DNA from 3 places in the Candidatus Pantoea symbiotica genome. Region 2 is predicted to be linked to each of the others. Evidence: predicted binding sites of a transcription regulator. Region 2 holds the regulator's gene; each other region holds the start of a gene.
The links. The regulator PurR, encoded in region 2, represses purine synthesis genes. The targets are predictions, from matches to a motif close to CANGCAAACGTTTGCNTG.

Region 1 (10,226 bases), 240 kb from region 2:
TGGCCGACCAGAACACGCCCTTTTCCAGCACATTATTCAGCTCAAAGTATGGGCGGATTTGACTCTCATCCAGCGCGTATTGGGCTTTACGCACCTGCTCAGCGTAGAAATTCCAGTCCCAGACGCGCAGCGGGAAACTGTGATGTGAGGCTTCAATCGCCTGCTGAATATCGGCGGCTTCGCGTTCGGCGCGGGCCCGCGCGGCAGGAACGATATTGCGCATAAAGGCAAAAGCCGCTTCCGGCGTTTTCGCCATCTGATCCTGCATGCTCCACTCGGCATAGGTTTTGAAGCCGAGCAGACTCGCCTGCTGCGCGCGTAGTTGCGCCATACGTAACACGATGTCGCGCGTGTCGTTATCATCGCCCTGCTCGCTGCGCGTTAGCGCCTGCTGGAACAGCGCTTCACGCGTGGCGCGCACTTCCAGCGCTTGCAGCGCCGGTTGCTGCGTGGTGTTTTGCAGCGCAATCAGCCATTCGCCGTGTAAACCGCGCGCTTCGGCCGCCGCTTTGGCGTGCGCCAGCTCTTCCTCGCTTAATCCGGCCAGCGCCGCAACATTGCTAACTACATAAGCACCGGCTTTGGTGGCGGCCAGCAACTTGTTGCCAAAACGGGTGCTGAGGCTTGCCAGCTCCTGATTGCAGGCACGAAGCTGGGTTTTATCCGCATCGCTGAGGCTGGCACCGGCCAGCTGGAAATGCTGCCAGGTGACTTCCGCCAGACGCATCGCTTCAGCATCCGGACACTGCGATCCGCGATGCTGGTAAACCGCATCGAGGCGAGCAAACAGCTGGCTGTTCAGGCAGATTTCATCATTGAGCGCGGTCAGCTGCGGGGTAATCAATTCATCGATTTCCTGCAAACGATCGCTGGTGTTGGCGGAAGTCATGGCGCCAAACACCAGATTTACGCGCTTCAGTAACTGGCCGCTGCGCTCCAGCGCTTCATAGGTATTGGCAAAGGTTGGCGCGTCAGGATTGCTGGCGATCGCCGCCACTTCGCGCCGTTTCTCTTCAATACCCGCTTCCAGCGCCGGCAGAAAATCCTCTTCCTGAATCTGGTCAAATGGCGGGGTTTGATACGGCAAGGTGCTGGCGGTGAAAAACGGATTGGCTCGTGAATTCATTATCGCTCCTGATAATCAGCAACGCCGCACAGCGGCGGCGGGATGTTTCTATCCTGGCAGTTTCCTCGTCACTCAACAACTTATCGCCTGCTGCTGATAAACGCTGATGATTTCCCCCGCCACCGCCACGGCAATTTCCGCCGGTAACTTGCCCTTCACATCCGCTAAACCAATCGGGCAGCGCAAACGTGCGAGAGAATCTGCCGCAATGCCTTTGCCCTCTAAGCGATAACGAAAACGCTGGGCTTTGGTAGCTGAACCAATCACACCGGCATAGCGAAAATCGCCGCGCCGCAAGATCGCTTCGCTGAGCGCCAGATCGAGCGGATGATCGTGCGTCATCACCACAAAGTAGCTGTCGGGCGCGGCTTCCCGCACGCAGTCGATCGGATCTTCAACCTGGCGCACCGTTACGCCGGGCGGCACGGCACGAAACTGCGCGGCGCGACTATCAATCCACGTAATATGGCACGGCAAGGTCGCAAGCAGATTCACCAGCGCCTGGCCGACGTGGCCTGCGCCGTACACCTGGATTTCCGGCTGCTGCTGCATCAGCGGTTCAAACAGCAAAGTGGCGTGACCACCGCAGCATTGGCCGAGGCGCGCAGCCAGCGCAAACTCTTCACTGCGTGGTTGGCTGCAGCGCTGCTGCAGCATCTCACGCGCCTGCGCAATGCATTGGTACTCAAGATGCCCGCCGCCAATAGTAAGAAAGGTGTCATTGGCGCTGACCACCATTTTGCTGCCGCGATCGCGCGGCACGGAGCCCCGCTCGCTGAGCACGGTGATTAACACGCAGCTTTCGCGTTTCTCCCGCAAGGTGTGTAACACGCTGATCCAGTCATGATAAATCATGGTCCGCTCCTGATAAGCGCTGAATCCCCCAGAACACCCGCTCCGGCGTGGCCGGCGCGTCCAGCTGCGGATGGCGACAATAGTTATCGACGCTGGCAACCGCATCCTGCAACGCACACCACACGGCGATGCCCAACATAAACGGTGGTTCGCCGACGGCTTTGGAGTGGAATACCGTGTCCTGCGGATTCTTGCGATTCTCTACCAGCGTGACGCGCAAATCGCTCGGTACATCGCTGATCGCCGGGATTTTGTAGCTGGCCGGGCCATCGGTGAGCAATTTGCCCTTGTCGTTCCACACCAGCTCTTCGCAGGTGAGCCAGCCCATGCCCTGCACAAAACCGCCCTCAACCTGGCCGATATCAATCGCCGGATTCAGCGATGCGCCCACGTCATGCAAAATGTCGGCGCGCAGCAAACGGTATTCGCCGGTCAGCGTATCCACCAGCACTTCACAGCAGGCCGCGCCGTAAGAGAAGTAATAGAACGGCTTGCCGCGTCCGGCGGCGCGATCGTAATGAATGCCCGGCACTTTGTAGAACCCGGTGGCGGAAAGCGGCACCTGATTGAGCCACGCTTGCTGCGCCACCTGGGCGAAGGTGAAGTGTTTCTCGCCAACGCGCACAATGCCGTTACTGAAATGCACCGCTTCGGCAGCGCATTGATGTTGCTGGCACAGCATCTCGGTTAAGCGATCGCGCAGGATTTGTGCGGCATTCTGCGCCGCTTTGCCGTTGAGATCGGCCCCGCTGGACGCCGCAGTTGGCGAGGTGTTGGGCACTTTGCCGGTATCGGTGGCGGTGACCTGAATCTGACTGATATCAATCTGCAGCACTTCCGCCACAATCTGCGCCACTTTGGTATTTAAGCCCTGACCCATTTCGGTGCCGCCGTGATTGAGCTGCACCGTGCCATCGGTGTAGATCAAAATCAGCGCGCCGGCCTGATTGAGGAAGCTGGAGGTAAATGAGATGCCGAATTTCACCGGCGTCAGCGCCAATCCGCGTTTCATAAAACGGTTGCTGGCGTTAAACGCGCTGATTTCGGCACGGCGCGCGGCGTATTCGCTGCTGGTTTCCAATTGCGCGGTCATCTCATCCAGCAGATTGTCTTCCACATGCTGGTGGTAATGAGTGATGTTGCGATCGGTTTTGCCGTAATAGTTACGTTTGCGCAGCTCAAGTGGATCGAGGCCCACTTCGCGCGCGACGTGATCCATGATCTGCTCAATCGCCACCATGCCTTGCGGCCCGCCGAAGCCACGATACGCAGTGTTCGAAGCGGTATGCGTGCGGCAGCGATAGCCGGTAATCAGCGCATCACCGAGGTAATACGCGTTATCGGCGTGGAACATCGCGCGATCGACAATCGATCCGCTGAGATCGAGCGAATAACCGCAGTTGCCAGCCAGATCGATCTTCACACCGCAGAAGCGACCGTCGTCATCGACGCCGACATCGTAGCGGACAAAAAACGGATGGCGTTTGCCGGTGATCTGCATGTCGTCGCGGCGCGCCAGGCGCATTTTCACCGGTTTACGCAGCTGACGCGCGGCGATGGCACACAAACACGCCACGCCCGCCGCCTGGGTCTCTTTGCCGCCAAAGCCGCCGCCCATACGCCGCATATCAATGGTAACTTTGTTCATGGTGATGCCCATAACTTCCGCCACCAGCTTCTGCACTTCAGTGGGGTTTTGCGTCGAGGAGAACACCTGCAAAGTGTCATCTTCGCCGGGGATCACCAGCGCCGTCTGGGTTTCCAGATAGAAATGTTCCTGACCGCCGATGTGAAATTTACCCTGAATACGCCGCGACGCCCGCGCCAGCGCGGCTTCGGCATCACCGCGTTGGTGAATATGCGGCTGCTGCACAAAGAAGCGTTGTTCCAGCGCTTCACGTACGTCGAGCACTGCGGGCAGCGCTTCATACTCAACAATTGCCGCTGCAGCACCGGCACGCGCTGCTTCCGGTGAATCAGCCGCGACGGCAATCACGATCTGACCGAAATATTCGATTTTGTCCTGCGCCAGCAGCGGATCGCCGGGTTCCAGCGGACCGACATCATTGAGGCCTGGCACATCACGCCAGGTTAGCACGCTGACCACGCCCGGCACCGCGTAGCACGGCTGCACATCCAGTTTGGTGATGCGCGCATGCGCGTGCTCGCTTAGTCGTGGACAGAGATGCAGCAATCCCGGCAGATCGGGCTTGTCGTCGATATACAGCGCCTCACCGGAGACATGTTTGTCGGCACTTTCATGTTTGTTGCTGCGCCCCACGCCCGTTTGCATGCCAGTGGCGAACTGGGTTTTCAGCAGCGTTTCGTTCAGTTCCGGACGGTTATGAGACATAGCGCGACACCTCAGTAATGGTCAGCTCACCAGACGCTTGTGCGTAGTAGCGGCGCAACAGATTGCGCGCCACCTGCAGGCGATAATCGGCGCTGGCGCGGAAATCACTCAGCGGCTGGAAATCAACGCTCAATGCGGCGCAGGCTTTTTCGATGGCGCTGAGATTCAGCGGCTGGCCCAGCAATTGTGCCTCAGCCGCCAGCGCACGCTTCGGCGTGGCGGCCATGCCACCAAAAGCCAGTCGTGCCTCCACAATCAACCCTTCCTTGATTTGCAGATTGATGGCGGCAAACACGGCGGAAATATCATCATCCAGCCGTTTCGCCACCTTCCACGCAGTAAAGTTGGGTGACACCGTCACTTTAGGAATGGTGATGCTGCGAATGAATTCCCCCGGCAACAAAACCGTTTGGCGATACGCGGTAAAGAATTGATCGAGCGGGACTTCTCGCTGCTTGTCGCCCTGCTGCAAAACCAGACGCGCATTCAGTGCCAGCAGCATGGGCGCGCAATCACCAATCGGCGATGCGTTACCAATGTTGCCGCCAAGCGTGCCCTGATTACGGATTTGCAACGAGGCAAAACGCTCCAGCATGCTGCTAAACGCCGGAATGTGCTGCGCTAAAAACTGATAGCAATGATGCAATGAAGCGGCAGCACTGAGATAAAGATGTGTTTCATCTTCGTGGCAGACCTTCAACTCATCGACCTGCTCCAGCGCAATCAATAGCGGCAAGCGCTTATATTGCTGGGTAATTTGCAGCGTTAAATCGGTGCCACCGGCCACCAAACGGGCTTCGGGATGTTGCTGATAGAGATCGGCGAGCTGCGCTAGCGTTTTTGGCAGATAGCAGCGGCTGCCCGCGGCTTCGATAATCTGGACTTCTGTGTTGCTGAGCGCCTGTAAACGCTGCACTAGCGCGGGTGCATTGGCGCTGAAGGCATCCGCAACAGGTTGTTCGCATGCCTGCTGAGCCGCATCCATGATCGGACGATAGCCGGTACAGCGACACAAATTGCCCGCCAGCGCCTGTTCCGCCTGATGACGGTTCCAGCCAGCACTGTTTTTCTGCAGGGTAAACAGCGACATCACAAACCCCGGCGTGCAGTAACCGCATTGTGAACCGTGGCAATCGACCATCGCTTGCTGCACGCTGTGCAGTTCGCGCCCCTGCTTGAGATCTTCCACCGTGATCAGTTGCTTGCCTTGCAGGCTACTTACCAGCGTTAAACAGCTGTTGACCGCCTGATACTGCATCTCTCCATCCACCACTTTACCGAGCGTGACGGTGCAGGCACCACAGTCGCCAGAGGCACAACCCTCTTTGGTGCCGCGACGCTGCTGCTGGCCGCGCAGGTAGTTAAGCACGGTGAGATTGGGATCGATCTCGCGTTCGGTGACTAAACGATCGTTGAGTAAGAACTGGATCATGCGATTTGCTCCTCACTTTCGCGCTGCCAAACCGGCTTGCCGCTCACCCAGGTCTGCGCAATGTTGCGGTCGTCGCCGAGCGTCATCATCACAAACAGCCGCTCCCAGATATCTTTACTGTTGGCGTTACGCAGCTTCTGCAGCGGCGACACGGCCGGATCGAGCACGACAAAATCGGCCTCTTTGCCGGGATTGAAGTTGCCGATAACGTCATCGAGATCGAGCGCGTGCGCGCCGCCTAAGGTGGCGTGATAGAACGCTTCACAGGCGCTGAGTTTGTACTGCTGTAGCTGGCCGACTTTGTACGCTTCGCCCAGCGTTTGCAGCAGATTAAAGGTGGTGCCTGCGCCAACGTCGGTGCCAATGCCCATGCGCACGCCCTGCTGCCAGCAGCGTTTGATGTTGAATAAGCCGCTGCCGAGGAACAGGTTTGACGTCGGGCAGAAGGCTATTGATGAGTCGGTGTCATGCAGGCATTGCCATTCTGTATCTTCCAGATGCAGACAGTGCGCAAACACGCTGCGTTTGCCGGTGAGTTGATGATGATGGTAGACATCAAGGTAGCCCGCCCGCTCCGGGAATAACGCTTTTACCCAGGCGATTTCCTGCTGGTTTTCACTTAAGTGCGTGTGCATCCAGACGTCAGGGAACTCCTCGCGCAGTTGACGCACTTTGTCCAGCAGTTCGGGCGACGAGGTCGGCGCAAAGCGCGGCGTAAGCGCATAGCTCAGGCGACCGCGCTGATGCCAGCGTTCAATCAGTTCACGCGTGTGCTGATAGCTCTCTTCCGGCGTTTCGGTCAGGTATTCCGGTGCGTTGCGATCCATCATCACTTTGCCAGCGATGAGCCGCATATCCAGCTGCTGTGCCGCGCTGAACAGGGAATCCACCGACTGCTTATGCACGGTGCCGAACACCAGCGCTGTTGTCGTGCCGTTCGACAACAGCTGATGCAGGAAGAACGCCGACATTTTTGCCGCGTGATCGGGACAGTGATATTGGCTCTCCACCGGGAAAGTGTACTGGTTGAGCCACTCCAGCAACTGTTCGCCAAAGGCGCCGATCATCTCGGTTTGCGGATAATGGATATGGGTATCGATAAAGCCGGGCACGATCAGTTTGCCGCGCAGATCGGTGACGCGTGTGTGATCGACGCGCCCTTCCGCAATTTGCCAGCTTTCAAGGCTGACCACTTTGCCGTCACGCAGCGTTAATAAGCCATCTTCGAGATAGCGCGCGTTGGCAGCGATGTCGTCTGGCTGCGCGGCCAGAGCGGTGAAATCAAAGAAGCTGGCGCGCAGCAGCGTTTCGGGTGCGTAAGGCATAATGGTTCCTTGGTGCTTTTTTTATTAATGCAGGTGATTGCCTTAAAGATAGTTTGCAAAGCGCATGCCAATGCAAAGAACAAAAAATACTGTTTACTTTCAATATAATAGGTTGATCTTGCAGGTTTGTGTGTCAAGCTTAGCTGGCAAACGTATGCGCAACCGGTTGCCTGGGTTCGCAAACGGTTGCGATTTAACATTGCGGTGAGTTTTGCCTGATATGGCGAATTTATTGCCCGCAAACGTGCGTCTTTGTGGTGCGCTGATGCACTCGCAATGTGCAGGAAAAATCCTGCAACAAGCTGCCTTTGGTTTTCATGAGCATGGGTTCGAGGTTAATGCTAAGGTGTGGCTGATAACCTGAAATCGTTTAAGGAACAGTGAGATGATTATTTTTGTTACTGGCGCAACTGCTGGTTTTGGTCAAAGTATCACCCGCCGCTTCATTGCTACAGGTCATAAAGTGATCGCCAGCGGACGTCGCGCTGAGCGCTTAAAAGAGTTGAAAGATGAGTTGGGCGATAACCTGTATACCGTTCAGCTGGACGTGCGTAATCGCGCCGCCATCGATGAAGTGATTGCCTCCCTGCCCGCTGAATGGCGCAATATTGATGTGCTGGTGAACAATGCTGGCCTGGCGTTGGGTGTTGAACCGGCGCACAAAGCCAATATTGAGGACTGGGAAAATATGATCGACACCAACAACAAAGGTTTGGTGTACATGACGCGTGCGGTGCTGCCTGCCATGGTTGAGCGCAACGTCGGTCATATCGTGAATATCGGTTCGATTGCGGGCAGCTGGCCCTATCTGGGTGGCAACGTGTATGGCGCGACCAAAGCGTTCGTGCGCCAGTTCAGCCTGAATCTGCGTACCGACCTGCACGGCACCGCGCTGCGCGTGACCGATATCGAGCCAGGTTTGGTGGGCGGCACCGAGTTCTCTAACGTGCGCTTCAAGGGCGATGACGATAAAGCGGGCCAGGTTTACGAAGGCACCACCGCGTTAACGGCGGAAGATGTGACCGAAGCGGTCTATTGGGTGACGACGCTGCCGAAACACGTCAACATCAATACGCTGGAGATTATGCCGGTAACGCAAACCACCGCAGGATTGAAAGTGCATAAAGGTTAAGGTGATTTTGTAGGGTGCGCATTCATGCGCACCAGGTCAACCTCAATGCGAGTGAGGTCGCCATTAATGGCGACCCTACGATTTAGGTGCGACCCCAACCTGTCACGATAATCAACATGCCGCTAAAGGCGACCAGCGCGCCAACCCAATCCCATGTACTGAGTTTTACGCCATCCACCACGCGCAGCCAGATCAATGCCGTCAACACGTATACGCCGCCATAGGCCGCATAGACGCGCCCGCTCGCGGCGGGATGCAGCGTCAACAACCAAACAAACAGCGCCAGACTCGCTGCGGCGGGCACCAGCAGCCAGGCCGTCATGCCCTTCTTCAACCATAGCCACGGCAGGAAACAGCCAACAATTTCCGCTATCGCAGTGATAAAAAACAGCAAGGCGGTTTTTACCAGCATAGAAAATCTCTCACTAAGCTAAACAAAGCGCTCACCGCTGGTGAGCAAAGAAGCAGCGATGATATACTAGCGCCCATGGTTGTTACAGCCGCGATCCCGGCTGTGCTGGTGTTAACTGAAGGAAATGACGATGAAAAAACTGTTATCCGCCCTGTTGGCGACCGTGGTGACGTCGAGCCTGTTAATGGCTGCGCCAATTGCGTCGGCCAAAACCGATCGCCTGATCATTGAAGATGGCAGCAGCGCCTCCAGCAATGAAGCCGCTCGCCAGAGTAAAGAGCAGTGGAACGATACTAAAAATCTGCGCAACAAGGTCAATACGCGCGTTGAGAAAGAGTTCGATAAGACGGATAAAGCTTTTGATACCCGCGACTCCTGCGAAAAGAGCTACAACGTTAACGCTTATTGGGAACCGAATACGTTGCGTTGCCTCGACCGCCGCACCGGACGTCCACTTGCACCCTAATCGTTTATCGCTGCTATAGTTTTGACAGGATTTCTGACCAAAGGAGTGAATGATGAAAAAACGTAATGCAGTGCTGCTGATGGCGATGTTGTCGCTGCCGGTTTTGGCGCAGGCTTCTTGTGAAAGTGTCAAAGCGGACATCAGCAAAAAAATCATTAATAACGGCGTCGCCGAATCGGACTTCACGCTGGATATCGTGGCCAATGATCAAGCCGATCAGACTGGCGGCCAGGTTGTGGGTCATTGCGAGAACGACACACAGAAAATCGTCTACAAGAAAAATGGCCGTGATGGCGACAGCAACGTGCCAGACGGCGCAGGCAGCTCTCAGGATGCGCCCGCGCAGTAACCCTTCGGGCGGCTCTCTGGCCGCCCTGCTTTTACTCCACTTCCGGCCTTTGCCGCGGCATCATCCACGCCACCCACAGCGTTAACAGCGCAATCAGCAACGACACCACAAACACCCAATGTAATGAGCTGGCGATTTGTCCGGTCCAGTCATGCAATGTCGCTTCCGGTAGCGCCTGGCGACTTTCGTGCGACATGATTTTCTGCATCGGATCGTCGGCCTGCGGCAAACGCAGCGACAAGTTCAGGTTCAGTACCGCACCCAACAACGCGGTACCAATTGCTGAGCCGATCATGCGGCTGAACATGATTGATGCGGTGCAAATGCCGCGAATGTCGTAATGCGCATGGTTTTGCACCGATACCAAAAACGTGGTGCTGGTCATGCCCATGCCGGTACCAATCACAAAGGCGGTGAAGCCCGCCTGCATAATCGAGCTATCGCTGCGCAGTAACAGCAGCAACGCACTGCCAGCAATTAGCAGCAGCGCTCCCAACTGCGCGGTGAAGCGATAGGAGGTGATAAGCATTAATCTGCCGCTTAAGGTGCTCGCCAGCGGCCAGCCAATCGACATCATCGCCAGTGCGCTGCCGGCCTGCAGCGGCGTGCCGCCGGTGATGCCCTGAATCCACGTTGGCAGAAACGCGCTGATGCCCATCATGCTGGCACCGATAATCAGGTTACCGATGTTACCAGCGACAATGAGCCGACTGCGCCAGATCTCCAGCGGAAACAGCGGTGCATCGGCACGCTGTTCATGATGTTTTAAACGCCAG
Region 2 (10,226 bases):
GAAACACTGCGCATTACCAACCTGGGTGAATTAAAGGTGGGGGATGTGGTGAATATTGAGCGTGCAGCGAAGTTCAGTGATGAAATTGGCGGCCATTTAATGTCTGGCCATATTATGACCACGGCGGAAATCTGCAAAATCATCCAGTCTGAAAACAACCGCGAAATCTGGTTTAAATTACAGGACGCCACGCAGATCAAATATATTCTGCACAAAGGTTTCGTGGGTATCGATGGAATTAGTTTGACCGTTGGCGACGTGACGAAAAGCAAATTCTGTGTGCATTTGATTCCGGAAACGCTGGAGCGCACCACTTTAGGCGCGAAGAAGTTTGGTCATAAGGTCAATATTGAGATTGATCCGCATACGCAGGCCATTGTGGAAACGGTTGAGCGCGTATTAGCGCAGCGTGAAGCCGCTGCACTGGCGCAGATTGCTGGCGCAGAATAATACCGTTAAAAAAGGCGCCATGCGGCGCCTTGATTCATTTGAAAGCTTATTAACGCGCAACGCGTAAACCGCCATCCTTGCCACGACTGAATACTACCTGCCACAGCTGAATATCACGGGCACGAAACGCACCGGCGCAGGCGTTGAGATAATAGTCGAACATTCGTTTAAAACGTTCGCCATATTTCTCAGCCAGCTGCGGCCACGCCGCCTGAAAACGTTCATACCATGCCATTAACGTCGTATCGTAATCTGCGCCAAAGTTATGCCAATCTTCCATGACGAAATGTGGCTCACTGGCGTCAGCGATTTGACGCACTGACGGCAAACAACCGTTCGGGAAGATATATTTATCAATCCACGGATCGACATTCATATCTGTGGTGAGGGCGCCAATGGTGTGCAGCAAAAATATGCCGTCTGGTTTGAGGTTGCGGTCAGCAACATCAAAATAAGTGGCATAGTTTTTCGGCCCGACATGTTCAAACATACCGACAGAAACGATGCGATCATATTGATTATTCAGGTCGCGATAGTCCTGAAGTAATATAGTCACATCCAGTCCTTCACAGCGTTGTTGTGCCAGTTTTTGTTGCTCAGCTGAAATAGTCACGCCATGCACCGTGACGCCATAATGGCGCGCGGCGTATTCTGCCAGTCCACCCCAGCCACAACCGATATCCAACAACGTCATGCCCGGTTCAAGTTGCAACTTGCGGCAAATCATATCCAGTTTGGCTTGCTGCGCGTTTTCCAGGGTATCAGCATCTTTCCAGTAGCCGCAGGAATATTGCATATAAGGATCAAGCATCAGTGAGAATAGATCATTACCAAGGTCGTAATGCTCTTTACCCACAATCCAGGCGCGTTTTTTTGATTGCAAATTAGTGAGACGCGCGGCGGCGATGCGCAACGTATCTTTAAAATGCCGGGGTAATTGTTTATCCAGATGGTGTTTTAAAACGCGATGGAAGAACATATCTAGCTGTTCGCACTCCCACCAACCATCCATGTAACTTTCACCTAATCCGAGCGATCCTTCCTCAAGAACGCGTTTAAAAAAATCTGGATGCTTTACCTGAATATCCCAGGGACGAGTGCCATTAACTGCAATATCAGCCCGCTCTAGCAGTTCATTGACGATCCGATACCAGTGGTTTTCTTCAAGGCTCACTTCTTCTATAACAGATGAACTCATAGCTTCTCCATCACCTTCCGATCTGAACCTGAGAAAAAGAATAGCCAATTTCCCAAGACCTGTGAGAGAACTCACGGAAAATCCGTGCGCCAGAAATCCGACGTTGTACGACGTAGTACAGAGGTATGAATTTGAGCAGAAAAGTGGGTCGCCGCACCGGATAATGTGCAGACGCCATCCCGCGACAGTGTCGCTAAAGGTATTACATTTATATTATTGATTTAATACAGAATTACTGACCCACAGAGTATATGCTCACGTGGGTCAATATTCAACGGGTTATCGTTAGTTTGCTAACGAAAATCATTGAGTCAGAGATTATCTTCGCAGGGACGGGAAGTGTGGGCAATATCACTTTGTGCGTTTAGCGATCGCTGGCAGACAAAGCCCGCCCACGCCAGTACCACGGTGGCGACCATCACTAACGTGGTGTTGAACAACGCCTGTTCAAGGCCGGCGGAGACCAGCAGGCTGGCAACAAAGCATAATCCTAACTGGAATAAGTTCTGTAATCCTGCGGCTTTACCGGTGGCGTGCGGGAAGGGCGCTAATGCGCTAGCAACCACAATCGGATAGATCGCACCATTGGCCAGCGCCATGCCGCAGAAGGGCATCAACAATACAAACAGCGGCGCTGAGGGCATCAGGGCGATGACAAACAAACTCAGGATGCTCAGGCTATACAACACCAGCAACCACGGCAGCAGTTGCGCGCCCTGATAACGATTTAACAGCGTGCGGCAGCCAAAGCCACCAATCAGAAATGCAATGGTCTGCGGAATATAGCTCAGGCCAATATCGCCCGGCGTCAGGCCAGCAGCGGCGAGAATGAAAGGTGATCCCGTCAGCCAGGCGAAAAAGCTCGCCGAACACGCCGAGTAGATCAAGACGTTACCGCTGTAAACGCGGGTGCCCAGCAAGGTCAACCATCCAGGTTGTTTGCCTGCCGCAACTTTCTCGCGCTTAGGCGAGGTTAACTGCAGCGTACCGATCAGCAACACCACGGCAACCAGCGTCAATGTGATAAAGATGCTGCGCCAGTGGAAGTGGCCGATAAGCCAGGCGCCGAGCAGCGGTGCCAGCGCCGGAGACAGCGCAACCAGCGGCATAATTGTCGCAAACACTTTATTGGCTTTGGCTTTTGGATAGTGATCCACCACCAGCGCCTGCCAGCTCACGGCAGCAGCACACACGCCAATCGCCTGCACAAAACGCAGCGCCAGCATCAGGCGGACATCGGTCACCCAAAGCATCCCCAGACAACCAAGGGCGAAGATGGCTAAACCGGCCAGCAAAATTGGTTTACGCCCGTAACGATCTGACAGCGGCCCCCAAAATACCTGGGCACAGGCGAAACCGCCGAGAAACAGACTCAGGCTGGCGCTAATGGTGCCAGGTGCGCTAGCGAAATCACGCTGCATATCGCCAAAGGCAGGTAAATACATATCCGTGGCAAGAAAGCCGAGCATGCTGAGCACGGCAAGATAAGGCATAAATGCTTTAGACGACAACATGTTGATTCTCTTTTGGGCAGGTTGAACGCCGGGGAGTGTAAAAGGATGCAACGCGCTTTGTGAAACGCTAATATTTGCATAGTGCTGTTAAATTTTTTGAAGGCAAAATTATGTGGTCAGAATATGCGCTTGAAGTGGTGGATGCGGTGGCGCGCACTGGGAGTTTTAGTGCGGCAGCGCAGGAGCTGCATCGTGTGCCTTCTGCCGTCAGCTATACCGTACGACAGCTGGAAACCTGGCTGGCAGTGCCGCTGTTTGAGCGTCAGCACCGCGAAGTGGTGATGACACCCGCGGGCGAGCATTTTGTGCGTGAAGGGCGATCTGTTATCAAAAAAATGCTGGCAACCCGTCGACAGTGTCAGCAACTGGCAAATGGCTGGCGTGGGGAGCTAAGTATCGCGGTTGACTGCATTGTTAAACCGCAGCGCACGCGGCAGTTAGTGAAGGATTTCTATCGCCATTTTCCCGATATGGAGCTGATTATCAGCTACGAAGTGTTCAACGGCGTATGGGATGCATTGGCTGATGGCCGGGTTGATGTGGCTATTGGCGCAACCCAGGCGATTCCGGTGGGCGGACGTTTTGCCTTTCAGGATATGGGCGCACTGAACTGGCGTTGTGTAGTGAGTCCCGATCATCCACTGGTTAACAGCAGGGAGCTGGATGATGAAACATTGCGGGCATGGCCATCGCTGGTGCTGGAAGATACCTCGCGTGCGTTGCCGCGCCGTATGACATGGACGCTGGATAATCAGCGACGTCTGGTGGTACCAGAATGGGAAACCGGAATGGATTGTTTGCTGGCAGGATTGTGCGTTGGAATGGTGCCGGGCCATCTGGCACGTCCGCTGCTGGATAGCCATAAACTGGTCGAACTGGCACTGCCGCAGGCCTTTCCGGACAGTCCGTGCTGCGTCAGCTGGTCAGAACAGCGCGCGTCACCGGCGCTGGAGTGGTTACTGGCTTATCTCGGGGATGCCGAAACGCTGAACCACGAATGGCTCAGCGAAGTGTCTGCTTAGCGGCGATAGTCGCGGAACGGACCGTACGCCACCGAACGGCGCTCAATCAGCGTTGGCTGAACCTCAATGGTTTGCGGATCTTCACGCTTGCTGGTGATGCGATCCAGTAGCATTTCCAGCGCTTTTTCACCCAGTTCGGCTTTTGGCTGATGCACGGTGGTCAGCGCTGGCGTGAAATAGCGCGCGTTGCGCACGTTATCGTAGCCGATGACCGAGATATCCTGCGGTACGCGCAAGCCCATCTCATCAGCAGCGCAAATCGCGCCCATCGCCATAATATCGCCGCCGCAGAACACCGCCGTTGGGCGCTGTTTCTGATTTAAAATCTGCTGCATCGCCTGATAGCCCGATTCAGGCTCAAAGTCGCCCTGAACTACCCATTCAGGACGCACCGTAATGTCCGCTTCGTTCATTGCCTGCAGGAAGCCAGCGTGACGGCCGCCGCCGGTGTTGCGCTCCATCTGGCCGGGAATGGCACCGATATCGCGATGACCGCGTTCAATCAGATAACGCCCGGCGAGATAGCCGCCCTGAAACGCATTGTCCTGCACGGTATCGGTGAAGTCACCGCGCGATGCACCCCAATCCATCACCACCATGGGAATGTTGCGGTTCTCTTCCAGCATCTGTAGCAAATCGTCTGGATACTCAGAACACATCACCAGCAAGCCATCGACGCGCTTTTGCGCCATCATTGACAGGTAAGCACGTTGCTTTTGCAGATCGTTATGCGCGTTGCCGAGAATCAGCGTGTAGCCGCGTTCGAAACAACGGTTCTCCACCGCTTCGATAATTTCAGCGAAATAGGGCGCTTCGCTGGAGGTCGCCAGCAAACCTAAGGTTTTGGTGTGATTAACTTTGAGACTACGCGCCACGGCACTGGGCGAGTAGTGTAATTCTTTGATCGCTTCCCATACGGCGTTACGCGTCTCTTCCGCAACGAAACGCGTTTTGTTGATGACATGCGAAACCGTGGTGGTTGAGACACCCGCGCGTTTTGCGACATCTTTAATTGTTGCCATGAAAATGGTACTCCTGGGCTTATCGCAACTTACTGATAAGTATATTGTTAAACGTTTGCGTCTGCTAATGCTTTTATAGCCCAAAAAGCAGGCGAAATGGTGTGTTTTAGCAGGCGAAATCACTTCATCACGCTGTAAATACAGCATGCGCAAAATCTGTTGCGCAACGAAAGGCGGCGATTCTAGCAAGCTGGCGCGGATAACACGAGATTTTTGCCCATTGCTGTGCGAAAATCGCTTTAACCCTAATAATTGTGTGACTAAGGAGTTGTAATGAATACCGACCTGAAGCTGGCGCTAATGACCACTGTTGGCGCACTGTTGATGATTATCGCCTTCAGCTTTACCGCGATCATGCATTAACAAAAAAGCCGGAGCTGAGAACAGCATCCGGCTTTTTTATGATTGTTGCGCAACAGCTAGCGAATAGTTTTTGGCGTCATCATACGACGCGCGCCCACATAGTGTTTTTGCCAGTAATCCTCACCCAATACGCTAATCTGAATATCTTTGCCGGTACGCGGCGACTGAATGAATTTCCCGTTGCCGAGATACACGCCAACATGATCGGCAGTGCCGCGATTATTGATGCGGAAGAACACCAGATCACCTTTCTCCAGCATTTCACGCTTAATCGGTGCCGCATCGCGCAGGTGATACATCTCATTGGCGGTGCGCGGGAATTTGAATTTCACCAGATCTTTATAGGCGTACCACACTAAGCCGCTGCAGTCGAAACCGGTGTGTGGCGAAGTGCCGCCCCACTGATAAGGTTTGCCGAGTTGGCCCATTAATTTGGTCATCGCCGTTTCACGCGCCTTTTGATAACGCTGGCGGTGCGCCTTACTCATTTTGATGCCGGTCAGCGCTAATGCTTCATCATCGACGGCGATCTCAGGTGTTTTCTTCGCTAAACGTTGATGACCGTATTTCTTAGCAGAGAGTTTCAGCGGGGATTTTTTGCTGGTGGTTTTATGCAGCGCAGTTTCTGTTTTGGTCTGTTTTTTGAGTTTGAATTTTTGAACAGCAGTCAGGCGCGATTTTTTGGTGGTGGTTTTCACCGGGCGTCGTTTGCGGCGCTCGTCTTCACGTGCGCTCTTTTTCTCTGCTTTAAGCGAACTGGCATTAACGGGCGCATGCGGAGATGCAGCAGCCACATTAAAAAACAGTTGGGCGAAAGCCAGTATGAAAAGCGTTATTAGTAGACGCATAATCCGGTTACAGGTTAAGCAGGCTGAATGAAAGCAGACTGCGTTAAAGTGAGAGAAATCTGATCAAGCGATCAGCGCCGAGGCAATTCTAATCCACTTTTTTTCCAAAAGGTAAGGCCTTTTTCCATTAATATGTTACCAGATTGATTCTGTAGCAAAAATGAGCTATTTCAGCTGGTTAACGCAGCGAAACTATTGCTAATTATTAATTTATTAATGCCAATTAATGATATGAAAATGTTATTTGTCATGCGTTAACTTAACAAACATGGCGATTAGCCAGTGCAAACGCAAAATCCCGTTTTCAGTCCGGGAGCGAAATCGCTACAATAAACAAACACGAAGTAGAAGATTAAGGAAGGCAATAATGAGTACTGTTGAAAAAATTCAGCGTCAGATCGCAGAAAACCCGATTCTGCTGTACATGAAAGGTTCTCCAAAGCTGCCAAGCTGCGGTTTCTCGGCGCAAGCCGTGCAGGCGCTTTCTGCGTGTGGCGAGCGTTTCGCATACGTGGACATTCTGCAGAACCCGGACATTCGCGCTGAAATGCCAAAATACGCTAACTGGCCAACCTTCCCGCAGCTGTGGGTCGATGGTGAACTGGTCGGCGGCTGCGACATCATCGTTGAGATGTTCCAGCGCGGTGAACTTCAGCCACTGCTGAAAGAGACCGCTGAGAAGTATAAAGAAGCGGAATAATGCAGAAGGCCGACAAATGTCGGCCTTTTCTTTGCTTACTCGACAGACGCGTCGTCTGCGGGTTCTTCACTGAAAGCCAGCGGCCAGCCGCCCAGGCGTTTCCAGCGGTTCACCAACTCACAAAACAGCGTCGCGGTTTGCTCGGTGTCATACAGCGCCGAATGCGCTTGCGTACTATCAAACTCCATTCCCGCCGCTTTACAGGCTTTCGCCAGCACGGTTTGCCCCAGCACTAAACCACTTAACGCTGCGGTATCAAAGGTGGCAAAAGGGTGGAACGGATTGCGCTTCAGGCTGGCGCGCTCTGCGGCCGCCATCACGAAGTTGAGATCGAAAGTGGCATTGTGCGCCACGATAATGGCGCGATTGCAGCCGCTATCTTTGGTGCCTTTGCGCACCATTTTAAAAATCGCATGCAGCGCTTCGTATTCGCTTACCGCACCACGCAGCGGATTGGTGGGATCGATGCCGGTAAACGCCAGCGCCGCAGGATTCAGAATGGCGCCTTCAAACGGTTCCACATGGAAGTGCAGCGTTTCATCGCGGTGCAACCAGCCGTCTTCATCCATTTTCAGCGTTATGGCTGCAATTTCCAGCAGTGCATCGGTTTGTGCATTGAAACCTGCGGTTTCAACGTCGATCACAACAGGATAAAAACCGCGGAAGCGTTGGTGGAGAGCGTTTAAAGCGTTCGATTCAGACATCAGGATCTCATGGCAATAAATAGGGCAGCGCGCATTATGGCAAAAATCGCAGGAGGGTGCAGCAGGAGAGGGAAGTCAGCCTGCAAATAGCAGGCTGACCAGCAACCTTAGTTGCCTAAGCCGTGACCGGCATGTTTGTTTTCAATCAGTTCGATCTTGTAACCGTCTGGATCTTCGACAAACGCAATAATGGTAGAACCGCCTTTTACCGGGCCCGCTTCACGCGTCACGTTGCCGCCCGCGCTGCGAATGCGTTCGCAGGTGTCAGCCACGTTGTCCACGCCCAGCGCGATATGGCCGTAAGCGTTGCCGAGATCGTATTTATCCACGCCCCAGTTGTAAGTCAGCTCAATCACCGCGCCTTCGCTCTCTTCGGTGTAGCCAACGAATGCCAGCGTGTATTTGTACTCGGTGTTTTCGCTCTGACGCAGCACGCGCATGCCGAGCACGCGGGTGTAGAAATCGATAGAACGTTGCAAATCGCCAACGCGTAACATGGTGTGAAGTAAACGCATAACATCCTCTTTTTTAAAACGTCATCAGTGAATGACAAGACAACTAAGTATACACACTGATGAAACAACGCTGCCGCCTATCCGACGCGGCAGCCATTTTCTTACAGGGTTGGATAATCGGTGTAACCTTCCGCGCCGCCGCCGTAGAAGCTCTCAGGACGCTGCGGATTGAGTGGCGCATCTTGCTGCAAACGAGCAACCAGATCCGGGTTAGCGATAAAGTCGCGACCAAACGCCACCGCGTCAATCAGGCCGCGTGCAATCAGATCATCTGCTTTCTCAACGGTGTAAGCACCGGCACCGATAATCACGCCCGGGAACAGCGCACGCACTTTCTCACGGAATGCATCGCTATAAGGCTGTCCGCCTGCCCAGTCTGGCTCAGAAAGGTGCAGATAGGCGATGCCGCGCTTGCCCAACTCGGCGATGTACCACAATGCCGCTTTCTCTTCTTCCGGGCCATTTTCCAGATTCTGGAAGGCACCGATTGGCGAAACGCGGATACCGATACGATTGGCAGACCAGTTAGCAATCGCCGCATCAACCACTTCCAGCGCGAAACGACCACGTTTCTCAATCGAACCGCCGTACTCATCGCTACGCTGGTTTGAGCCGGGTGCGAGGAACTGATGCATCAGGTAACCGTGCGCTGAGTGCAGTTCCAGCAGGTCGAAGTCGGCTTCGCGCGCATTGGCGGCGGCCTGGCCAAAATCTTTGACGATTTGCTGAATTTCAGCCACTGACAGCTCGCGCGGTACTGAGGTGTCTTCACGATAGACAGAACCATCCGCAGCGCGCAGGGAAGTGCGCGTACCTGCCGCTAGCGCGGTCGGTGCGACCGGCGCTTTGCCTTCTGGCTGCACGCTATTATGAGAAATGCGACCGGTGTGCCACAGCTGCACGGCGCTGTGACCGTTAGCGGCATGAATGCCTTCGTTAATCATTTTCCACGCGGCAATTTGCTGCTGTGTGTGCAGACCCGGCGCACCGGCATAGCCTTTCGCCTGGAAAGAGATCTGGGTGGCTTCGGTGATGATCAAACCGGCACTGGCGCGCTGCTGATAATATTCAGCCATCAGCGGCGTCGGAATATCGCCCGGCTCAATGCTGCGCAGGCGCGTCAACGGGGCCATAAAAATGCGGTTCGGTACGGTAATCGCGCCCACTTTGAGTGGGGAGAACAGCTGCTTACTCGCCATATTGATTGCTCCAGGAAGACCGGTCGTCTAGTAACGACGATTTTTAAAAATCAGTGACTTATCAGCCACTGTTCGATGGTTTCGAGCGCCAGACTAATCGGACCCGGCTCTCGGGAAATCTTGCTCTGCAAACTGGCCCCGAGCCACAACAAGTAGCAGCGCTGCGCCAGTTGCTGCGGTGTTTGCCCAAACGGCAGCGGCTGCTCAGCGGCTACCTCAGTCAAACAGCGCGTGTAGGCAGCGATGATGGCATTGGCGCCTTGTTGCAGGGCATCGCGCATGGGTTCGGAGAGATCGCACACTTCGGCTGACAATTTCACGCCAAGGCAGCCAACAATATGACCTTGCTCGATAAACAGCCTTTCGCCGTAGCGGAAATGCGCTAACAGGCGTTCGCTCGGCGGTAAACCGGGCAGATTCAGCTGCTGATCAATCTGTTGCTGGAAGTTGGCGAAGTAGCGCTCAATCAGCGCCACGCCAAAGGCCTCTTTCGAACCGAAATAGTGGTAGAACGAGCCTTTAGTGACTTCCGCCAGCGCCAGCATCTCGATCAATCCCATGCCGGTAAAGCCGCGCTGTAAACAAACCTGCTCGCCAATAGCGAGCAGATGTTCACGAGTGTCGTTGCGTTGCAGAGTCTTATTCATGGGTCGCAGGTTATTAGACCAGTCAGTCTAGCGCAACCCTCAGG
Region 3 (10,226 bases), 2.4 Mb from region 2:
ATGCGTTCTTCAGCGAGAGCAAATGGCAGGTGAACTTACTGATCAATCTCGGCTATGGCGAAGCCAGCAAACTGCATGCGCGTCTGCCGCGTCTGGGCTTTGATGAAGCCAGCACCTTTGCCTGATTGAGAAAAGGCGTCGGGCTGAGCCCACGACGCCGGTTTTAAGCGGTTATCCCAGTGAATGGAAGCCGCTGTTAAAGTAGATCATCGGCTCTGCCGCTTCACCAGGCAGAGCGATGCCGACGATACGCGCCAGCAGCACGCTGTGCGTGTTCCACTCGACCACCTTCTCCAGCTGACAATCAAAGCTCACCAGCGCATCAGCTAAAATCGGCGCGCCGGTATTTAATGTCTGCCATGTACCACTTTGAAAGCGCTCATCGCGGCGTGAGGATTGGCTGAACTGGGCACATAAGTCGTCATGCTGTTCACGCAGCACGTTAACGGCAAAATGGCCGGCTGCGATAAAGGCATCATGACTGGATGCGCTGCGATTAACGCACACCAGCAGACTTGGTGGCTCAGCCGCCAGCGAACTGACCGACGTCGCAATCAGCCCCAGCTTTTCGCCCTGAAATTCGGTGGTAACCAGAGAAACACCCGCGGTTAAGCGACGCATGCCGTGGCGAAACTCATCAAGCGAGATCGATTCCTGGCGAGAAATAGGGGTAACTGACATAGAAAACTCCGACGTGCATGCTTCTAAGATGCGCACGATTGGCAGATGAATGAATTGGTTAGCGCACTTCACTGTGCCTTTTTACTGTCCAAATCCTACACCACATCAGGCCGTTCGGCATCCGTTGAGACACGAATCTGCAAAAGCGTTCTATGCAAAGTTGCCAAATGGGATTGCCGCCTGGCTTCGTCCTTATCTGAAATATCGCCTATTCCATGTTAAGCCGGATGCAAACCCATGAGAAAATTCTTACAATAGCACTGATGATTATTCGACCATTTTCACGGAGCGACAGATGGCTAGTCATTTTGTACGTTGGATAGGTAATCCGCCCTTTTCTTCAGAGAATATGCGGGTGCCACAGGAAGTGATCAACAGCGCTCAGCGCTTCGCTGACAAGCGTCGCGGACGCTTTCTTGCCGCGCGCGAACTGCTGGCGCAACTGATGTTACGCGTTTACGGCATTCGCGAACTCCCCGCGCTGACGACCTCCAGCAGCGGACGCCCCTGCTTTGCCGATGCCAACCTGCCCGACTTCAGCATTTCCTACGCCGGAAACACCATCGGTGTGCTGCTGGCCGAAGAAGGCGGTCGCGCCGGATTGGATATGGAAATTGTGCGCGCGCACAGCCGTCAAACGCAGGACATGCTGACGCAGGATCTCTCCTCCGGCGAAAAAGCCTGGATCAACGCGCAGCAGGATTTCATGGAAGCGCTGACGCAAATCTGGACGCTGCGCCAAAGCATTCTCAAGCTCACCGGTGAAACCGATAGCGGTATTGATTCACTGCGTTTGCATCCTGCGGCCGGTCGGCTGCGTTCCACCGTGTTCCCTGATATTCAGGCGGTGTGTGATGCTGAGCCCACGCTGGTGTGGTCGTGCGCGCTCTCGCCCGGCACCGAACGCTTACATTTGTGGGAGATTGATGGCGCGCAGCAGTGGCAAGCGCTGCGCGATGTCGAGATGAGCAAACCCAATATCGGGCCGCGTACCTTGCGCCTGACCAGTTTGGTCACGCCGCATGAGATGGGACATCCGTAATAAAAATGGCCGCATCAGCGGCCTCTTCTATTTAGTGCGCGTCAATGAAGACGATTTTCAGCACGAACAGCAGCGCGACTACCACCACGCACGGGCTGATTTCACGCCAGCGTCCGGTTCCCAACTTCATCACGCAGTAAGAGATAAAGCCCAGCGCGATGCCTTCGGTGATCGAGAAGCTGAAAGGCATCATCGCCGCAGTAACGAACGCTGGCACCGCTTCGGTGAGATCGTCCCACTGCACGCGTGACAGCGACGCCGTCATCAATACGCCAACGTAAATCAGTGCACCCGCCGCCGCATAAGAAGGCACCATCGCCGCCAGCGGTGACAGGAACATCACCAGCAGGAACAGAATCCCTGTAATCACCGCCATCAGGCCGGTGCGACCGCCGATCGCCACGCCGGACGAGCTTTCAATGTAGGCGGTCACCGATGAGGTACCAATCAACGAACCAGTCACCGAACTGATGCTATCAACGTACAGCGCCTGCTTCATGCGCGGGAACGTGCCTTTCTCGTCGGTCAGCCCGGCTTTATCGGTTACGCCAATCAGCGTGCCGGATGAGTCGAACAGATTGACCAGCATAAATGAGAAGATCACACCAGCCATGCCGATGTTGAACGCGCCTTTGATGTCGACCTGGCCGACAACGGAAGTGATCGCAGGCGGCGCCGCGAACACGCCGCTGAATTTCACATCGCCAATCATCAGGCCCAGCGCGGTCGTCACCACAATAGACACCAGCACCGCCGCATGGATATTGCGTGAAGCCAGAATCGCGATAATGAAGAAACCGAGCGCCCCAAGCAGCACGCTATGCGAGGTCAGATTGCCAACGGCAACGATGGTATCGGCGTTTGGCACGATGATACCGGCGTTTTTCAGCCCCATCATGGCGATAAACAGGCCGATACCGGCGGTGATACCCACGCGCAGGCTGAGCGGAATGTTGGCAATCATCCAGTAACGCACGCGCAGCAGCGTAAGGATCAGCAGACCCAGCGCGCCCCAGAAAATCGCACCCATACCAATCTGCCAGGAATAACCCATGGCACCGACCACCACAAAGGCGAAGAAGGCATTCAGGCCCATCGCCGGCGCCAGCGCCACCGGCAGATTCGCCACCAGCCCCATCAGAATGCTGCCGAACGCGGCAATCAAGCAGGTAGTAACAAACACTGCCTGCGTATCCATGCCCGCCACACCGAGAATTTGTGGGTTAACGAAAACGATGTACACCATCGTCAGGAAAGTCGTGCAACCGGCAATCACTTCGGTGCGCACGGTGGTTCCGTGTTCCTGCAGTTTGAAGATGCGCTGCAAAAGGCCCTGATTAGTCATTCCACTGTTCCGCTAAAAAATTTATCGCCGCGTATCCTATAGAGTTTAGCGCGGCAAAACACTGATTTTTCGCAACCGGTTGCTCAGGGTCGCTTTCTGCGCTCAGTGCGCTAGAGTGTCAGCTTATTGTTTAACAAAAGGATGATGTGCGATGTCGGTTGAATGTATTTTTTTTGATTGCGACGGCACGCTGGTCGACAGCGAAGTAATCTGTACGCAAGCTTACGTCAACACCTTTGCCCGCTACGGTATTGAACGCTCACTGCAGCAGATGTTTGAGCAGTATAAAGGGGTGAAGCTCTACGACATCATCCGCGATGTGGCGGCAGAACATCAGGTTGAGTTGCCGCTCGAAGAGGTGGAAGCCGCCTATCGTGCCGAAGTAGCTAGATTGTTTGATCTCGATTTAAAGCCGATTGCCGGTGCCAAAGCGCTGGTGGAAAGTGTCAACGTGCCGATGTGCGTGGTTTCCAACGGCACGGTGAAGAAGATGCAACATTCGCTGGGATTAACCGGCATGCTGCCGTATCTCGATGGCAAGCTTTACAGCGGTTATGACATTAACCACTGGAAGCCGGATCCGGAATTGATGTACCACGCCGCCGAGCAGATGCAGGTGCCGATTGAGAAGTGCATTCTGGTGGATGATTCCGAGGCTGGCGCGCGAGCGGGGATCGCGGCCGGGATTCCGGTGTTTTACTACTGCGCCGATGCGCACAATCCTGAATTAGATCATCCGCTGGTGACGCGCTTTGATGATATGGCGCAGTTGCCGGATCTGTGGCGCGCGCGTGGGTGGGATTTGGTGGGGTAAGGTGCGGTATTCAGCCAGGTCGGCATAAATGCCGACCCTACGTTCGTTCAGGTGTAGGGTCGCCTTTAATGGCGACCACAAACTTAACCAATCGCGCCTAACGAATCCTCGTTGCTCTGCTTCTTCGGCAGCAGGAACAGCGTGGCGGCGATATCCAGCAGATAAATCAGTGCCAGCAGCGTAATCGCGGCAGTGAAAGAGATATTGGTCGCCAGCAGGCCAATCACCAATGGACCAAATCCGCCCACGCCACGTCCCAAATTAAACAACACGTTCTGCGCCGTCGCGCGTGCCTGCGGTGGGAAGGTGTCGGAAATCAGCGCGCCGTAGCCGCCAATCATGCCGTTTACAAACATCCCCATCAGCGCGCCGGTAAACAGCATCACCGTCGGATCGCGCAGCTGCGCATACACCACCACCATCACCACTGCGCCGAACTGATACAGCAGGAAGATTTTCCAGCGCGCGAAGCGATCGGCCAGCACGCCAAACAGCCAGATGCCGAACGTCATGCCCACCACCGTGACGGCAGTCCACAAACCAGATTTGGTCAGGCTGAAACCGAAGTTGGATGACAGATAGCTTGGCATCCAGATCATCAATCCGTAGTAACCAAAGTTCTGCACCGAGCAGAGAATAAAAATCCCCAGGCTGGCTTTGCTGGTGGCGCGATCGGCGAACAGCAATTTAATGCGTGCGCCAAAGGAGAGCTGCGGCGTTTTCTCAACATGACGAGTAAAACCTTCCGGCTCGCCCATGCTGCGGCGGATGACAAAAGAGACCAGCGCTGGCAGCAAACCGACGAGGAACATGCCGCGCCAGCCAATCACGCTCAGCAGCGGCGGCGTGATAAAGGCCGCCAGCAATACACCCAGCTGCCAGCCAATGCCGACCCACGCTGATGCGCGGTTGCGCTTCTCTTTCGGCCAGGCTTCGGCAATCAACGCCATGCCGATACCGAACTCGCCACCCAATCCCACACCCGCTAGCGTGCGATACGCCAGCAGATCCCAATAGCCCTGCGCCACCGCGCACAGGCCGGTGAATACTGAGAACACCAGAATGGTGACGGTAAGAATGCGGATGCGGCCATAGCGATCGCTAAGGTGACCAAACACAATGCCGCCGATCACTGCACCGATCAGCGTCCAGGTGACCAGCGAACCGGCCTGAGAGGGATCGAGCGCCAGCGAGACGCTGATCGCTGGCAGCATAAAACCAAGAATCAGGAGATCAAATCCATCCATCGCGTAGCCGCTGATGGCGGCCACCATGGCTTTCGCCGATGTAATGGCTTGTTTTTTAGGAGTTGGGGAGGACATGTAACAGCACCTGGCAGAAAAAAGTGCGCCAAGTATAAAGAGAGGAAATCGCTGAGAACAGACAGAATTTAAGCAGGCAGCCCGTTAGCCACAGTGGCAACGGGCCGCCGACGCGTCAATCAAGAGGGTTTATTGCTGCCGTCGTCGCCCGACAGCAGTTCATCCAGCTTGTCGCCGCCCACATGACGGAAATCCTGACCTTTAACGAAATAGAAGATAATTTCGCAGATGTTCTGGCAGCGATCGCCGATACGCTCGATGGCGCGCGCGCAGAACAGCGCGGTCAGCACGCTTGGGATGGTGCGCGGATCTTCCATCATGTAGGTCATCAACTGACGCACGATGCCTTCGTACTCTTTATCCACCTTCTTATCTTCACGGTAGATTTTGATGGCTTCGTTGAGATCCATGCGCGCAAACGCATCCAGCACGTCATGCAGCATCTGCACGGTGTGATGACCCAGCGCTTCAAGGCTCACCAATAATGGCAGATGCTGCTGGCTGAACTTCTCCAGCGCGGTGCGGCTGATTTTTTCCGCCACGTCGCCAATGCGTTCCAGCTCAGAAATGGTCTTGATGATTGCCATTACCAGACGTAAATCGCTGGCGGTGGGCTGGCGTTTGGCGATGATGCGCACGCAGGCTTCATCAATCTCCACTTCCATCATGTTGACCTTCTGGTCGCCGTCGATCACGTGACGCGCCAGCTCGCCATCCTGATTGTGCATCGCGGTGATGGCGTCCATCAGCTGCTTCTCAACCATGCCGCCCATGATCATCACTTGCGTGCGAATGTGCTCCAGCTCCGCGTTGAACTGACCGGAGATGTGTTTGTTCAGATTTAAATTATCCATGTGCGTCTCCTGAATCAGCCGTAACGACCGGTGATGTAATCTTCGGTCTGCTTCTGTGCGGGCTTAGTGAACAAGGTATCGGTATCGCTGAACTCAATCAGCTCGCCCAGATACATGAAAGCGGTGTGGTCAGAACAACGCGCGGCCTGCTGCATGTTGTGGGTCACGATCACCACAGTGTAATCCTGCTTCAGTTCGGTGATCAGCTCTTCGATACGACCGGTTGAGATCGGATCCAGCGCTGAGCAAGGCTCATCCAGCAACAGCACTTCCGGGCGAATGGCGATGCCGCGCGCGATGCACAGACGCTGCTGCTGACCGCCGGAGAGACTGTAACCGCTCTGATGCAGCTTGTCTTTGGTTTCATTCCACAGTGCGGCTTTGGTCAGCGCCCACTGCACGCGCTCATCCATATCGGCACGCGACAGCTTTTCAAACAGACGCACGCCGAAGGCGATGTTGTCATAAATCGACATCGGGAACGGCGTTGGCTTCTGGAACACCATGCCAACGCGCGCGCGCAGCAGGGCGATATCCTGATTGGAAGCCAAAATGTTATCGCCATCCAGCAGGATGTCACCTTCTGCACGCTGCTCCGGATAGAGCGAGTACATTTTGTTGAAGGTGCGCAGCAAAGTGGATTTACCGCAGCCTGATGGGCCGATAAACGCGGTCACCTGGTTTTTGGTGATATCCAGGTTGATGTTTTTCAGCGCGTGAAACTTACCGTAATAGAAGTTCAGATTACGGACCTGAATTTTACCGGCTGATGAAGTCACGTTACTCATTCTCGTCTCTCATAAGCAGCGCCGCCGAAGCCGCGCCGGGAAATTAGTGTTTGCCCTTGGCGAAAACCACACGCGCCACAATGTTCAGCAGCAGCACGCACACGGTAATAATCAGCACACCTGCCCACGCCAGGCTTTGCCACTCGGCAAACGGGCTCATGGCGAATTTAAAGATGGTGACCGGCAGGTTCGCGATCGGCTGCATCATGTCGGTGCTCCAGAACTGGTTCGACAGCGCAGTAAACAGCAGCGGTGCGGTTTCACCGGCGATACGCGCCACGGCCAACAGCACACCGGTGATGATGCCGGAAACCGACGCTTTCAGCGTAATCGCCGAAATCATCTTCCACTTCGGCGTACCCAGCGCATAAGCCGCTTCACGCATGCTGTCGGGTACCAGACGCAGCATGTTTTCGGAGGTACGGATCACAATCGGAATTTGCAGCAGCGCCAGCGCCACTACGCCGGCCCAACCGGAGAAGTGCTGCATCTGCGCCACCACGATGGTGTAGACAAACAGGCCCACCACAATCGACGGTGCTGACAGCAGAATGTCGTTAATGAAGCGAATCACTTCCGCCAGCCAGTGTTTACGGCCATATTCCGCCAGATAAATCCCGGCCATGATGCCGAGCGGCGTTCCGACGATCGTCGACCAGAAAATCAGTAAACCACTGCCGACTAAGGCGTTTGCCAAACCACCGCCCGCGGTATTCGGCGGCGGGGTCGATTCGGTAAACAGCGACCAGCTCAAACCATCAACGCCGCGCGTAATGGTGGTGAACAGAATCCACACCAGCCAGAACAGACCGAATGCCATGGTCATCAGCGACAGCGTTAGAGCAATTTTGTTTTTGGTACTGCGCCACGCCTGCATTTTGCGGCGCGAGGCTTCCAGCTCAGCGCGAGCCTGAACTTCAATAGCGGTCATGAACGGGCTCCTTCACTCTTCGCCAGACGCAGGATCATCAGTTTGGAGATCGCCAGCACGATAAAGGTAATCACGAACAGGATCAGACCCAGTTCCATCAGTGCTGCCACGTGGACACCCGATTCCGCTTCGGCGAATTCGTTGGCGAGCGCGGAAGTGATGCTGTTGCCCGGCATAAACAGCGAGGCGCTGTCGAGCTGGTAGGTGTTACCGATGATAAAGGTCACCGCCATGGTTTCACCCAACGCGCGGCCCAGGCCGAGCATCACGCCGCCAATCACACCATTTTTGGTGAACGGCAGCACGATGCGCCAGATCACTTCCCACGTGGTGCAGCCGATGCCGTAAGCCGACTCTTTCATCATCACCGGCGTTTGTTCAAACACGTCGCGCATCACCGAGGCGATGTACGGAATGATCATGATGGCGAGAATCACGCCCGCCGCCAGAATACCGATACCGAATGCCGGGCCAGAGAACAGCGTGCCGACAATCGGGATATTCGACATCACGTTGCCCACCGGCGTCTGGAAATATTCGGCGAACAGCGGAGCGAAAACAAACAGGCCCCACATGCCGTAAACGATGCTGGGGATCGCCGCCAGCAACTCAATGGCGGTGCCCAGCGGGCGACGCAGCCAGCCTGGCGCCAGTTCCGTCAGGAACAGCGCGATACCGAAGCTCACCGGCACGGCAATGATCAAGGCAATAATCGAGGTGACGAGGGTGCCGTAAATCGGTACCAGCGCACCAAATTGTTCGTTTGGCGCATCCCAGGTTTTATTCCACAGGAAAGAGAAACCAAATTTTTGGATGCTTGGCCAGGAGGAGAAAATCAGGGAGACGATAATGCCGCCCATCAACAACAACACGATAAGCGCGGATAGCTTCACCAGCGCGCCGAAAATCATGTCGCCTTGTTTACCGGGGGCTTTGAACGTCGGCTTAGTGGCAGCCATAGAATTCTCTGTTCTCAGGGGGATGTCAGGGCGGCACGCAGGCCGCCCATTGGGGTTGGCCAACCATCTCGGCTGGCCAGGTAAATCTGTTACTGGTACAGCGCTTTACCGGAGCTATCTTTGATGTTCGCTTTCCACGCTGCACGAATCTGGTTAGCAACGCTTTCTGGCAGCGCGGCGTAATCCAGGTCGGTTGCGGTTTTGCTGCCACCTTTGTAAGCCCAGTCGAAGAACTTCAGCACTTCGCTACCTTTTTCCGCATTCGCCTGATCTTTGTAAATCAGGATGAAGGTGGTTGAGGTGATCGGCCATGCTGCGTTGCCTTTCTGGAAGGTCAGATCCTGAGCAAAGGTTTTGCTCCAGTCTGCGCCTTTCGCGGCATTAGCAAAGCTCTCTTCGCTTGGTGCGACCGCTTTACCGTCGGCATCAACCAGTTTGGTGTAGGTCAGGTTGTTCTGCTTGGCGTAAGCGTATTCCACATAGCCAATTGAACCCGGCAGACGCTGGACGAATGCAGCCACGCCGTCGTTACCTTTACCGCCCAGACCGGTCGGCCAGTTAACGGTGTTACCTTTACCGATTTTGCTGTTCCACTCTTCATTCACTTTCGCCAGGTAGCTGGTGAAGACGAATGAAGTACCGGAACCGTCAGCGCGGCGAACCACGTTGATGTTGGAATCTGGCAGTTTCACGCCTGGGTTCAGTTTAGTGATCGCCGGGTCGTTCCACTTTTTGATGGTACCGAGGTAGATGTCGCCCACGGTTTTACCGTCGAGAGTCAATTCACCTGATTTCACACCTGGGATGTTAACCGCCAGCACCACGCCACCGATCACGGTAGGGAACTGGAACAGGCCGTTTTTCTGCAGATCTTCTTCTTTCATTGGCGCATCAGACGCACCGAAATCGACGGTTTTAGCGATGATTTGCTTCACGCCGCCTGAAGAACCAATACCCTGATAGTTGATTTTGCTACCGGTGGCTTGCTGGTACTCGGCTGCCCACTTGGCATAAACCGGCGCCGGGAATGTCCCGCCTGCGCCCGTCAGATCGGTTGCTGCAAAAGCAGAGACCGCGCTTGCTGCGAAGGTGGCGGCGAGGATTCGGGCTACGGTGCTACGCATCAGTGTCATGTTCCCTCCAGGGGATTTAAAAAAATCAGGCTCAATGCCATTTTAGTAGGAGTCGTGATTGCTGCTGGAGGGAAAATAGGACAGTTTGATGACAGTGAAATGTACGAAATATGACAGTTATATGACAGCGTGCAGAAATGAAGCGGGCCCGCTGTGGGCCCACTCTTATAGCAGTTTATTCAACGGTAACCGATTTCGCCAGGTTACGTGGTTGGTCAACGTCGGTGCCTTTAATCAGCGCCACGTGATACGAGAGCAGCTGCAGCGGCACGGTGTAGAAGATCGGTGCAATCACCTCTTCTACATGCGGCAGAGAGATGATTTTCATGCCATCGCTGTCGCTGAAACCGGCATCCT

Region 1: guaD (guanine deaminase) is a predicted target of PurR. The motif match lies at 7,267-7,284, and genes of this name have one in related genera.
Region 3: ACXIZX_RS19280 (NCS2 family permease) is a predicted target of PurR. The motif match lies at 3,137-3,154, and genes of this name have one in related genera.

What each region holds. Positions count from the first base shown of each region.
Region 1 covers NZ_JBSZHR010000002.1:1,841,353-1,851,578, forward strand. Annotated here, with positions in the region: gene dcp (peptidyl-dipeptidase Dcp) at 1-1,126, opposite strand, end outside; gene xdhC (xanthine dehydrogenase accessory protein XdhC) at 1,199-1,981, opposite strand; gene xdhB (xanthine dehydrogenase molybdopterin binding subunit) at 1,968-4,334, opposite strand; gene xdhA (xanthine dehydrogenase small subunit) at 4,324-5,766, opposite strand; gene guaD (guanine deaminase) at 5,763-7,091, opposite strand; gene ydfG (bifunctional NADP-dependent 3-hydroxy acid dehydrogenase/3-hydroxypropionate dehydrogenase YdfG) at 7,477-8,223, shown strand; gene ACXIZX_RS09180 (YnfA family protein) at 8,306-8,632, opposite strand; gene ACXIZX_RS09185 (DUF1283 family protein) at 8,766-9,101, shown strand; gene ACXIZX_RS09190 (DUF1161 domain-containing protein) at 9,154-9,450, shown strand; gene ACXIZX_RS09195 (MDR family MFS transporter) at 9,482-10,226, opposite strand, start outside.
Region 2 covers NZ_JBSZHR010000002.1:1,598,513-1,608,738, forward strand. Annotated here, with positions in the region: gene ACXIZX_RS08030 (riboflavin synthase subunit alpha) at 1-450, shown strand, start outside; gene cfa (cyclopropane fatty acyl phospholipid synthase) at 500-1,648, opposite strand; gene punC (purine nucleoside transporter PunC) at 1,960-3,162, opposite strand; gene punR (DNA-binding transcriptional activator PunR) at 3,273-4,184, shown strand; gene purR (HTH-type transcriptional repressor PurR) at 4,181-5,206, opposite strand; gene cydH (cytochrome bd-I oxidase subunit CydH) at 5,480-5,569, shown strand; gene ACXIZX_RS08060 (C40 family peptidase) at 5,626-6,417, opposite strand; gene ACXIZX_RS08065 (Grx4 family monothiol glutaredoxin) at 6,782-7,117, shown strand; gene rnt (ribonuclease T) at 7,153-7,821, opposite strand; gene gloA (lactoylglutathione lyase) at 7,929-8,336, opposite strand; gene nemA (alkene reductase) at 8,438-9,535, opposite strand; gene ACXIZX_RS08085 (TetR/AcrR family transcriptional regulator) at 9,586-10,182, opposite strand; gene eptA (phosphoethanolamine transferase EptA) at 10,222-10,226, opposite strand, start outside.
Region 3 covers NZ_JBSZHR010000002.1:3,993,783-4,004,008, reverse strand. Annotated here, with positions in the region: gene ACXIZX_RS19295 (malonic semialdehyde reductase) at 1-125, shown strand, start outside; gene ACXIZX_RS19290 (flavin reductase family protein) at 172-681, opposite strand; gene ACXIZX_RS19285 (4'-phosphopantetheinyl transferase family protein) at 977-1,723, shown strand; gene ACXIZX_RS19280 (NCS2 family permease) at 1,755-3,068, opposite strand; gene yieH (6-phosphogluconate phosphatase) at 3,220-3,882, shown strand; gene ACXIZX_RS19270 (MFS transporter) at 3,966-5,204, opposite strand; gene phoU (phosphate signaling complex protein PhoU) at 5,324-6,058, opposite strand; gene pstB (phosphate ABC transporter ATP-binding protein PstB) at 6,073-6,846, opposite strand; gene pstA (phosphate ABC transporter permease PstA) at 6,890-7,777, opposite strand; gene pstC (phosphate ABC transporter permease PstC) at 7,774-8,736, opposite strand; gene pstS (phosphate ABC transporter substrate-binding protein PstS) at 8,826-9,869, opposite strand; gene glmS (glutamine--fructose-6-phosphate transaminase (isomerizing)) at 10,045-10,226, opposite strand, start outside.